3 regions of the Roseovarius sp. SK2 genome follow, and region 3 is predicted to be linked to each of the others. Evidence: riboswitches for the same ligand, from Rfam matches in the RefSeq annotation. Region 3 holds a riboswitch; each other region holds the start of a gene.
What was found. Region 3 has a riboswitch for thiamine pyrophosphate ahead of thiB (thiamine ABC transporter substrate binding subunit). Riboswitches for the same ligand answer to the same signal wherever they lie in the genome.
Positions count from the first base shown of each region.

Region 1: another riboswitch for thiamine pyrophosphate. It lies ahead of thiD (bifunctional hydroxymethylpyrimidine kinase/phosphomethylpyrimidine kinase); the one in region 3 lies ahead of thiB (thiamine ABC transporter substrate binding subunit).
Region 2: another riboswitch for thiamine pyrophosphate. It lies ahead of PVV74_RS21380 (FAD-dependent oxidoreductase); the one in region 3 lies ahead of thiB (thiamine ABC transporter substrate binding subunit).

Region 1 is NZ_JARAMK010000003.1:264,518-267,783, forward strand. Features, by position in the region: gene sseA (3-mercaptopyruvate sulfurtransferase) at 1-284, opposite strand, end outside; gene PVV74_RS08275 (hypothetical protein) at 366-656, opposite strand; gene smpB (SsrA-binding protein SmpB) at 753-1,229, opposite strand; TPP riboswitch at 1,472-1,560, shown strand; gene thiD (bifunctional hydroxymethylpyrimidine kinase/phosphomethylpyrimidine kinase) at 1,597-2,421, shown strand; gene PVV74_RS08290 (WD40/YVTN/BNR-like repeat-containing protein) at 2,579-3,266, shown strand, end outside.
Region 2 is NZ_JARAMK010000015.1:67,428-70,693, forward strand. Features, by position in the region: gene PVV74_RS21370 (thiazole synthase) at 1-747, opposite strand, end outside; gene thiS (sulfur carrier protein ThiS) at 751-948, opposite strand; gene PVV74_RS21380 (FAD-dependent oxidoreductase) at 932-1,927, opposite strand; TPP riboswitch at 2,024-2,124, opposite strand; gene PVV74_RS21385 (peptidoglycan-binding domain-containing protein) at 2,407-3,266, shown strand, end outside.
Region 3 is NZ_JARAMK010000007.1:145,549-148,814, reverse strand. Features, by position in the region: gene serB (phosphoserine phosphatase SerB) at 236-1,108, shown strand; TPP riboswitch at 1,388-1,499, shown strand; gene thiB (thiamine ABC transporter substrate binding subunit) at 1,531-2,523, shown strand; gene PVV74_RS14405 (thiamine/thiamine pyrophosphate ABC transporter permease ThiP) at 2,499-3,266, shown strand, end outside.

The DNA.
Region 1 (3,266 bases), on a different contig from region 3:
TAGACCACCACCTGGTGACCGTCGCCCACGCCCATCTGGCGCATGCGCGACATGAACTTTTCCACTGGAGGCGCCATGTGCGGCAGGTCGGAACGATGGTCGGAAATATCGTCGATATCGAAGAACCGGGCGCCGGGGATGTGCGCCTGATCGTATTCCGCCTTTGCATCGCGGTCGATGCCCGGCAGGAAGTAGGTGGCGTCAAGGACTCGCAGGTCAGGATCATTGAGATGCGCCGCCAGCCAATCGGTGGATACCAGTGTTTTCGGATCGTCGTTTGCCATGACAGCCCCCTGAAACCGTTGCCAATGACGTAGCGCGGGACGCCGGACAGTGCAAGCGGACGGGGTGTGCTGTTTCCCGTTTTAGCGGCCCAGCAGATTGCGCAGCAGACCAGCTGCCAGAAGGCAGGCGCCGCCGCCCAGACCGCCCGCGGCCAGTTGCGTCGTCAGTGCCGTGGGGTCGAGCGTCGCGCTGTCGGGCGCGGTCTGCGCAAGGCCGCCAAAGCCCAGCAAGCCAAGGGCATGGCCGCCCAGGGCTCCGCCGAGAACACCGGCACCAGAATTGATCAGAACGCCCAGGTTCAGGCGGGGAGAAAGGCCGCCGGCAATGTTGCCGCCGATGGCGCCGGCAATGAGGCTGATCAGTAAGTCCATGCTTCCCGGTTCCCCGTGCTATCCCGCGTGTCGCGTTTGGAACTGGGGGAGGATAGCAAAAGCCGCAGCACCCGCAGAGGGTGCAATCCGACGCGCTTACATACCGTGGCGCAAAAGCCGCTGCTTCTGGCGGTTCCAGTCGCGCTTGGCCTCGGTCTGGCGCTTGTCGGTGTTCTTCTTGCCCTTGGCGATGCCGATCTTGATCTTGGCGATGCCGCGGTCGTTGAAGTACATCACCAACGGCACGAGGGTCATGCCCTTGCGCTGGGTCTCGTTCCACAAACGCGCCATTTCCTTGCGCGAAACCAAGAGTTTGCGGCGGCGACGGTCCTCGTGACCGAAAGGCACGGCCTGTTCGTAGGGGGCGATGTAGCTGTTGACCAGCCACAGCTCGCCATCCTCGACCGCGGCATAGCTTTCAGCGATGTTGGAGGTCTTCTGGCGCAGGGATTTGACCTCGGATCCTGCGAGCACCATGCCGCATTCCAGATCGTCCTCGATGGCATAGTCGTGCCGCGCCTTGCGGTTCTCGGCGACGACCTTGTAGTTTGGATTGATCTTGGGCTTGACCATGTCGAGTTCTGCCTTCCGGGCGGTGCAAGAGAGCAAGATAGCCCCTGTGGCGAAGGCTTCCAACCCCCTGAAGCGAATCGAAAGGTTAACGGGACCCGAGAAGGCGAATCCGAACGTCGGTATCACGTCGGTATTCAAGTGGTATTGCGACGGTGCGGTTTTTTGCAGGTGGCCGGATCAACGGAGCGTGCGTTGCGCCGGCGCGGTTGCGGTTGACAGGCGGGCCACTGCGCCTATCGTTCGGCACAAGCCAGGGGCGCCTTCGGGCTGAGATGCACCCTTTGAACCTGACCCAGATCATGCTGGCGGAGGAAGGCGCGACCGGAGCCGGTCGGACCCAGCCTTTCGACGCCGCGAAAGGAGCCGGATGACCCCCGACACAAGGAACACAGCCAAGGGCCGGATCGCCAACATCCTGTCGGTCGCGGGCTCGGACCCGTCGGGCGGTGCGGGCGTGCAGGCCGATCTCAAGGCGATCTCGGCGAACGGGGCCTATGGCATGGCCGCGCTGACGGCGTTGACGGCGCAGAACACCCAAGGCGTGCAGGGCGTGCATCTGGTGCCGCCGGACTTCGTGGCCGACCAGATCCGGGTGGTAGCCGAGGACGTGCGGATCGACGCGGTGAAGATCGGGATGATCGCCACGGCAGAGATCGCCCGGGCGGTGGCGGACGCCTTGCCGGACGTGCCGGTGGTGCTGGACCCGGTGATGGTGGCGAAGGGAGGCGCATCGCTCCTGGCCGAGGACGCGGTGGTGGCGCTGCGCGAGGCGCTGGTGCCGAAGGCGGCGGTGATCACGCCGAACCTGCCGGAGGCGGCGGCGTTGCTGGGCTGCGCCGAGGCGGCGACGCGGGAAGCGATGGCAGAACAGGTGCAGGCGCTGCGGGCGCTGGGCTGTGGCGCGGTGCTGCTGAAGGGTGGGCACCTGGTGGGCGAGGACAGCCCGGACGTGTTGGCCGATGCGGACGGTGTGCATTGGTTCGAGGGCGCGCGGGTGGCGACGCGGAACACCCACGGTACGGGATGCACCCTGTCGGCTGCGCTGGCGGCCCGGATCGGGAGGGCAGAACCTCTGCCCGAGGCGGTGGCCGAGGCCAAGGCCTATGTCGCGCGGGCGATTGCCGGGGCCGGGGCGCTGGATGTCGGGTCCGGGCATGGACCGACGCATCATTTCGCCGGGTTATGGGCGTGACCTTCGTATCGGCCGCTTCCTGCCCCGGACCTGATCCGGGGCCTCTTGCCCGATGGGAACAAGACCGTCTTTGACGGATCGGGATCGGCCGGTTCCCGCTCTCGGGAATCGCGGCGGGACGTGGTAGGCTCTGCCAAACCAAGCGGAGCCCCGTGCCATGTCTTCCCCCAGTGTCAGCCTTCTTGTCGGCACCACAAAGGGTGCCTTTATCCTGTCCGCAGACGCGGGCCGCGACAGTTGGGACGTCACCGGCCCGCATTGCGACGGCTGGTGCATCAACCACATGGCGGGCGATGCCGACACCGGCACGATCTGGGCCGGGGGTGGCGGTGCGTTTTACGGGGCGGGCGTGTGGCGGTCCGAGGATCGGGGCCGGTCCTGGACGCTGGAGCGTCTGACGCGGGGGCAGATGGACGACTGGGCGGCGAACGATCCGGGCTTTGCCGAGATGATCGGCTGGACCGACGCGCCGCTGCCGTTCGATGACGCCTTTGAACAGGTCTGGTCGCTGGGGTTCGCGCACGGGGTGCTCTATGCCGGGACGAAGCCCGCGACCCTGCTGAAGAGCGCGGATCACGGTCGGACATGGTGCCGGGTCGATGCACTGACCGAGCATCCATCGGCGAAGGACTGGAACCCCGGGGCCGCGGGGCTTGTCCTGCACACGATCGTGTTCGACCCCGGCGCGCCTCAAAAGCAGTGGATCGGGATTTCCGCCGCCGGGGTCTTTGCCAGCGAGGATGGCGGGGCGAGTTGGGAGCGGCGCAACCGGCTGTCCAATGCCGAGGCCTGCGGCGCGCATGACCATCCCGCCGCCCCGAGCGGCGGAGAGACCGGGCATTGCG
Region 2 (3,266 bases), on a different contig from region 3:
GGGGGTCGAGGGGGCGGCCATGTCGCGCGGCTCCATCGGGTCGGCGGATTGGGCGAGTTTCCCGGCCTTGAGGGCAAGCGCGAAGGCTTCGGCCATCGCCGACGGGTCGCCCGCCTTGGCCACCGCGGTGTTGAGGAGGATGGCGTCATAGCCCAGCTCCATCGCGGTCGTTGCCTGCGAGGGCAGACCCAGACCTGCGTCGATCACCAGCGGCACGTCGGGGAAATGCGCCCGCAGCGCGCGCAGGCCGAAGATGTTGTTCAGGCCCAGACCCGAGCCGATGGGCGAGCCCCAGGGCATCAGCACTTCGCAACCGGCGTCGAGCAGGCGGTCCGCCACGACGAGATCCTCGGTGGTGTAGGGAAAAACCTGGAAGCCGTCCTCGGTCAGGATGCGCGCGGCCTCGACCAAGCCGAACACATCGGGTTGCAGGGTGTCTTCCTCGCCGATGACCTCCAGCTTGATCCAGGGCGTGTCGAACACCTCGCGCGCCATGTGTGCGGTGGTCACGGCTTCCTTGACGCTGTGGCAGCCAGCGGTGTTGGGCAGGATATGCACGCCGAGATCGCGGATCAGGTTCCAGAAATCCTGGCCCGCGCGGTCCTGCCCGCTTTCGCGGCGCAGGGACACGGTGGCGACGCTGGCACCGCTGCGCCGGAACGCCTCGGCCAGGATGGCGGGTGAGGGGTATTGCGCGGTGCCCAGCATGAAGCCGTTGGCAAGCGTGGTGCCGTAAAAGTTGCGCATGGCTCAGCCGCCCTGCATGGGGGCCAGCACTTCGATGCTGTCACCCTCGGCAAGCGCGTGGTCGGCGCGCAAAGGCGCGGGCACGAACGTCCCGTTGACGGCTGTCGCCACCTTGGCCTCGCCGTAGCCCCGGGCCGTAAGAAGGTCGGCCAAGGTGGCGACCTCGGCGTCCACGGATGTGCCGTTAAGCTGCAATCTCATCGGAAACCTCCGGTGTTTTGTCGTGAAGGATCAGGTCCGCGACCATGCGCGCGAGGGCGGGCGCCAGCAGGAAGCCGTGGCGGTAAAGCCCGTTGGCGCGGATCAGGTTGCCGTCGCGGCGGATGCGGGGCAGGTTGTCGGGAAAGGCCGGGCGGCTGTCGACGCCGATCTCGACCACTTCGGCCTCGCCGAAGGCCGGATTGAGCGCGTAGGCCGTGCTGAGCAGTTCCAGCATGGCGCGGGCGGTGACGTGGCGCCCGGCGCGGCCCTCGACCATCGTGGCACCCAGCATGAACATGCCGTCGCCGCGCGGCACGATGTAGATCGGCACGCGGGGGTGCAGTACGCGGATCGGACGCGACAGGGTCACGTCGGGGCAGGAGAGGATCAGCATCTCGCCCTTCACGCCGCGCAGATCGCGCAGGGCGTCGCGCGCGGCAAAGCCGCGGCAGTCAACCGTCAGCCCCTTTGTGGCAAGGGCGTCGGGATCGGCTTCTTGTTGCCGGAAGGTGGCACCGTCGGCGCTCAGACTGTCGCGAAGCGCGTCCAGTGCCGCGCGGGGGGCAAGATGCGCCTCATTCTCGAAATGAAGCCCGCGGGGGAAGCGGGTGCCGAGGTCGGGTTCCAGCTCGGTGATCTGGGGGCCGGTAAGGGGGCGGTGGCCGGTCGTCAGGCGGGCAAAGCGCGCAAGGTCGGCGCGGTCGCGCCCGGGCGAGACCACGAGAGAGCCGCGCCGCTGGACGCAATCTGTCTGCGCGGCCCACCAATCGGCGGCCTCGGCCCCAAGGCGCACGACCGGCTCCTCGGCGCTTTCGCCTTCACAGTTGGGGGCGAGCATGCCGCCGGCCCACCATGAGCAGGCATGCGAGCCGGGCGTGGCGTGGCGATCCACCAGCGTCACCTCGGCGCCGCGATCGAGAAGCGTGCGGGCCACGCAGAGACCGGCGACACCGGCCCCTATGACGGTCACCGCGGTCATGCGGACCCCGAAAGGCTGTGTATTTTCGAAAGCCGATTCACTGGTGCGTCTCCATGTCTTGGGGCGTACCAACGTAAGAATGAGCCTGTGCCTTGGTTGCACACTCTACCCGTTCCCTACGCCGGTATTGCCCGGATCAGGTTCGACGGGTCGGTGCGCGCACCTCTCAGCCCTGTTGGGCCCCCCGACGGATGAATTCATGGCCCCCGCATATGGTGCTGCTTGGGGCGTCGTGTTGGCCCATTGATAGATCAGCTGTGCGGCTGCTGCAACGGGTGATGCCGAAACTGGCGAGGTCCGGCAGGCGGTGGGCCTGATGCGTTGTCATTGGCAGGTGGCACTGTGCCGCCGCCGGGTTGGCTGATTTTCGCGCCCCGCCTTGACCTTTTGTCGGTCGCACGCCTTATTCTGCGAAAGGTTTCATGGAGGATGATGTCGTGAAAGGCGCACGCGGTACATTGAATTGTCGGGGCCGGGCCATGATTTCGGTCTGCGCGGTGCTGCTGTTTTCGGCAGGCAGCGCGATGGGACAGACGCAAGGCACCGAGCCGCTGCCGGAGCCGCCAGCGACGACCACCACGCCGCTGGATGAGCCGGTGGTGGACGGGCAAGGGAGTGACGGGAGCGGCGTGACAGGCTCCGATGCGGATCGCGCCGACCCCGCCGCCGGTGCGGCGGATGGCGAGGACCGTGAACCAACGGCCCAAGTGCCGCCGAGAGATGTATTGCCAGAGCCGGTGACGCCCCAGGCAGACTCCGCCCAGACCGACGCCTCGCCGGGGAACGACATGCCCGAGGCGGCACCGCCGCTTCGGGAGCAGATCGCCGCCTGCTTCCAAGCCACTTCGGAGACCCAGAGCGACGAAGACGTTACCATAAGCTTCGTTCTGGACAGCGCGGGGCTGCTGGTGGGAATACCCCGGCATGTGGGCGACGAGGCGCAGTCGGCAGTCCAGCGGCGGCTGTTTCTGGATGCCGCCGTGGCTCTGGAAGAGTGCGCGCCCTATTCGGTAAGTGGGACCGAAACCACCTATGAGGCCACGTTTTCGACCACGACGGTGGGCGAGATCACCATCGTGGCGTCCGAACCGCTTGCGACGGAGCCGGAGGACCTTGGGACGGCGCGGGTGGCCCCCTCGGCACTCGCCACCGAAGAGAAAGAGGCCGCGCTGGAGCTGTCGCGCAGCGAACGGCAAGAAATCCAGAACCGGTTGCGCCTGGTCGCGCATGATCCGGGCGGGGCTGACGGCGTGTTCGGCCCGAACACCCGCACGGCTATCTCTGCGTGGCAGACGGAACAGGGCTTTCCGGCCAGCGGATATCTCGACGACCTGCAAAT
Region 3 (3,266 bases):
ATCGGGCTATCGTTGATCCTCTGCGGGTTGGCAACGTATATGGCGATACACAACAATATGGCCGCTTACTAGGGCGTTACTTCGCAAGCGGTCCACTGCCCAACGAATCCGTCGACATACGCTGACGACACTCGACCAACGCAGTAGAGATCGCGATGGAGTCGCGCGGCCCCCACCTAGAACCCCGCACCAACCTGCGCTATGCCGCATCCCAAGCGCAAAGCGGAGACGCCCCATGTTCACCACAACCCTCATCGCCCCTCCGGGCACGCTCGACCCGGCACTGGTCGAAAACTTGCGCAACGCCTGGGGCGGGTTCGACGCCCGCTGGCTCGCGCCCGACGAGGCGGCGGAGTTCGACATGGCCGCGCTCCCCGACAACCAGTGGGAGGTCTGGGACAACCTGCAAACCCTGCGCACCGACCTTGTCGTCCAACCGTCAGAAAACCGCCGCAAGCGCATGCTTCTGGCCGACATGGACAGCACCATGATCTGCCAGGAATGCATCGACGAGCTGGCCGACGAGGCCGGCGTCGGCGCTCATGTGAAAGACATCACCGCCCGCGCCATGAACGGCGAGCTCGACTTCGAAGGCGCCCTTCTGGAACGCGTCGCGCTGCTCAAAGACCTCGCCGAAGACGTCATTGAAGAGGTCCTCGACACCCGCATCACCCTCATGCCCGGCGGCGCCACCCTGCTGGCCACGATGAAGGCCCACGGGGCCTATACCGCCCTCGTCTCGGGCGGCTTCACCGCCTTCACCTCGCATATCGCCACGCTTCTCGGCTTCGACGAGAACCGCGCCAACACGCTGCTTGTCGAGAACGGCAAGCTCACCGGCGACGTCGCCCGCCCCATCCTCGGGCGCGAGGCCAAGGTGCAGGCGCTCGCCGATATCACCACCCGCCTCAACATCTCGGACATCGACGTGCTGGCGGTGGGCGACGGGGCCAACGACCTCGGCATGCTCGCCCGCGCCGGCAGCGGCGTCGCGCTCCACGCCAAGCCCTCCGTCGCCGCCGAATGCGATCTGCGCATCAACCACGGCGACCTCACCGCGCTGCTCTACCTGCAAGGCTACGACCGCAACGATTTCCAGATCCTGTAGAGTGGGCGAAAGCCCACGCGCACGTCTCGGCGACGAAACCTGGCGCACCCCGTCCCGGGCTCGCCCCGGGACCTCGCCGCCTCTCACCAGTCGCTGACCTGTTCCTCATCCGCCGCATCCCCGCGCGGCACGTTTACCCGGCCCTCCACTTCACCGGCACCGTTGCCATACCACCCGAATACCGACGCGATACCGACGTCATTTCGGGCCTTCCGGCAGCATTAACCTTCCGATTCGCCAATTCACCTTGTCCCTTCCCCGGCTTGCCCCTACGTTCCTGTTGAAACCTCGGGGTGTCGACCGGCCCAGACACGGCGACTGAGATGCACATAGCAAACCCGTTGAACCTGAACCGGCTGACACCGGCGGAGGGAAGGTCATGCACCCGCATCGCGCCGCCCCCTGCCGAAAGGGAGGATGCCATGAAACGCCTTGTTTTCACTGCGGGATGTCTGCTCACCGCCACGTCCGCGATGGCGCAGGACTCAAGCGGGACGCCCGAACTGACCGTCTATACCTATGACAGCTTCGTCGCAGACTGGGGCCCCGGCCCGCAGATCGAAGAGGCGTTCGAGGCCAACTGCAACTGCGACCTCAACCTCGTCGGCGTCGAGGACGGCGCGGCCCTTCTCGCCCGCGTCCGGCTGGAGGGACAGAATACCGATGCCGACATCGTCCTCGGCCTCGACACAAACCTGATCGCCGCGGCCAAGGACACCGGCCTTTTCGCCGAGCACGGCCAGTCCCCGGACCTCGATCTGCCGATTACCTGGGACGACCCGGTTTTCCTGCCCTACGACTGGGGCTATTTCGCCTTCGTCCACGACAAGGACATGGACGCGCCCAGCAATTTCAAGGCTCTGGCCGACAGCGACACCTCCATCGTCATCCAGGATCCGCGCTCTTCCACCCCCGGTCTCGGTCTGCTGATGTGGGTCAAGACCGCCTATGGCGACGAGGCCCCGCAAATCTGGGAGGGGCTTTCGGACAACATCGTCACCGTCACCAAGGGCTGGACCGAAGCCTACGGTCTCTTCCTCGAAGGCGAGGCCGACATGGTGCTCTCCTACACCACATCGCCCGCATACCACCTGATCGCCGAAGAGGACGACAGCAAGACCGCCGCCGCCTTCGACGAGGGCCATTACATGCAGGTGGAAGTGGCCGGAAAACTGGCCTCCACCGACCAACCCGAACTGGCCGACCAGTTCCTCGCGTTCATGCTGACCCAGGACTTCCAGTCCGTTATCCCGACGACCAACTGGATGTACCCCGCCAAGGAGCTCGAGGACGGCCTGCCCCAAGGATTCGACACCCTGATCCAACCGGAGAAATCCCTGCTTCTCAGCGCCGAAGAAGCCGCCGCCACCCGCGATGCCGCGCTCGATGAATGGCTGAACGCGCTCAGCCGCTAAGCGCCAGACCGGGATGGAGCGCCGCCGCCCTCGTGGCGGCGCTCATCTTCGGGGCGCTGCTGGCCGTCGCCCTGCGCGCCGAAACCGGGCGCGGCTTCAACGCCGCCGACTGGGCCGCCCTGCGCTTCACGCTGGTACAGGCCACCCTCTCGGCCTTGTTTTCCGTGCTGCTGGCCATCCCCGTCGCCCGCGCCCTCGCCCGCCGCCGGTTCCGGGGCCGCAGCCTGCTGATCGCCCTTCTGGGCGCGCCGTTCATCCTGCCGGTGATCGTCGCCGTTCTGGGCCTGATCGAGGTCTTCGGCCGTGGCGGCTGGGTCAGCGCGGCCCTGGGCACGCTCGGCCTGCCCCCGGTGCAGATCTACGGGTTGCACGGCGTCGTCCTCGCCCACGTGTTCTTCAACCTGCCCTTGGCCACCCGCCTTGTCCTGCAGGGCTGGCAGGAAATTCCCGCCGAGCGTTTCCGTCTCGCCGCCCTCCTGGGCATCGACGGCTGGTCGATGTTCCGGGTGATCGAACTGCCCATGCTCCTGCGCCTTGTCCCCGGCGCCTTCACCGTGATCTTCGCCATCTGTCTCACCAGCTTTGCCGTCGCGCTCACCCTCGGCGGCGGGCCGCGGGCCACCACGATAGAACTCGCCATTTACCAGGCGTTCAGGTTTGACTTCGATCTTGGGCGGGCCGCACTCCTGTCCGCCGTGCAGCTTGGCCTGACGGTTTTCGCCGGTGGCATCGCCCTCTGGCTG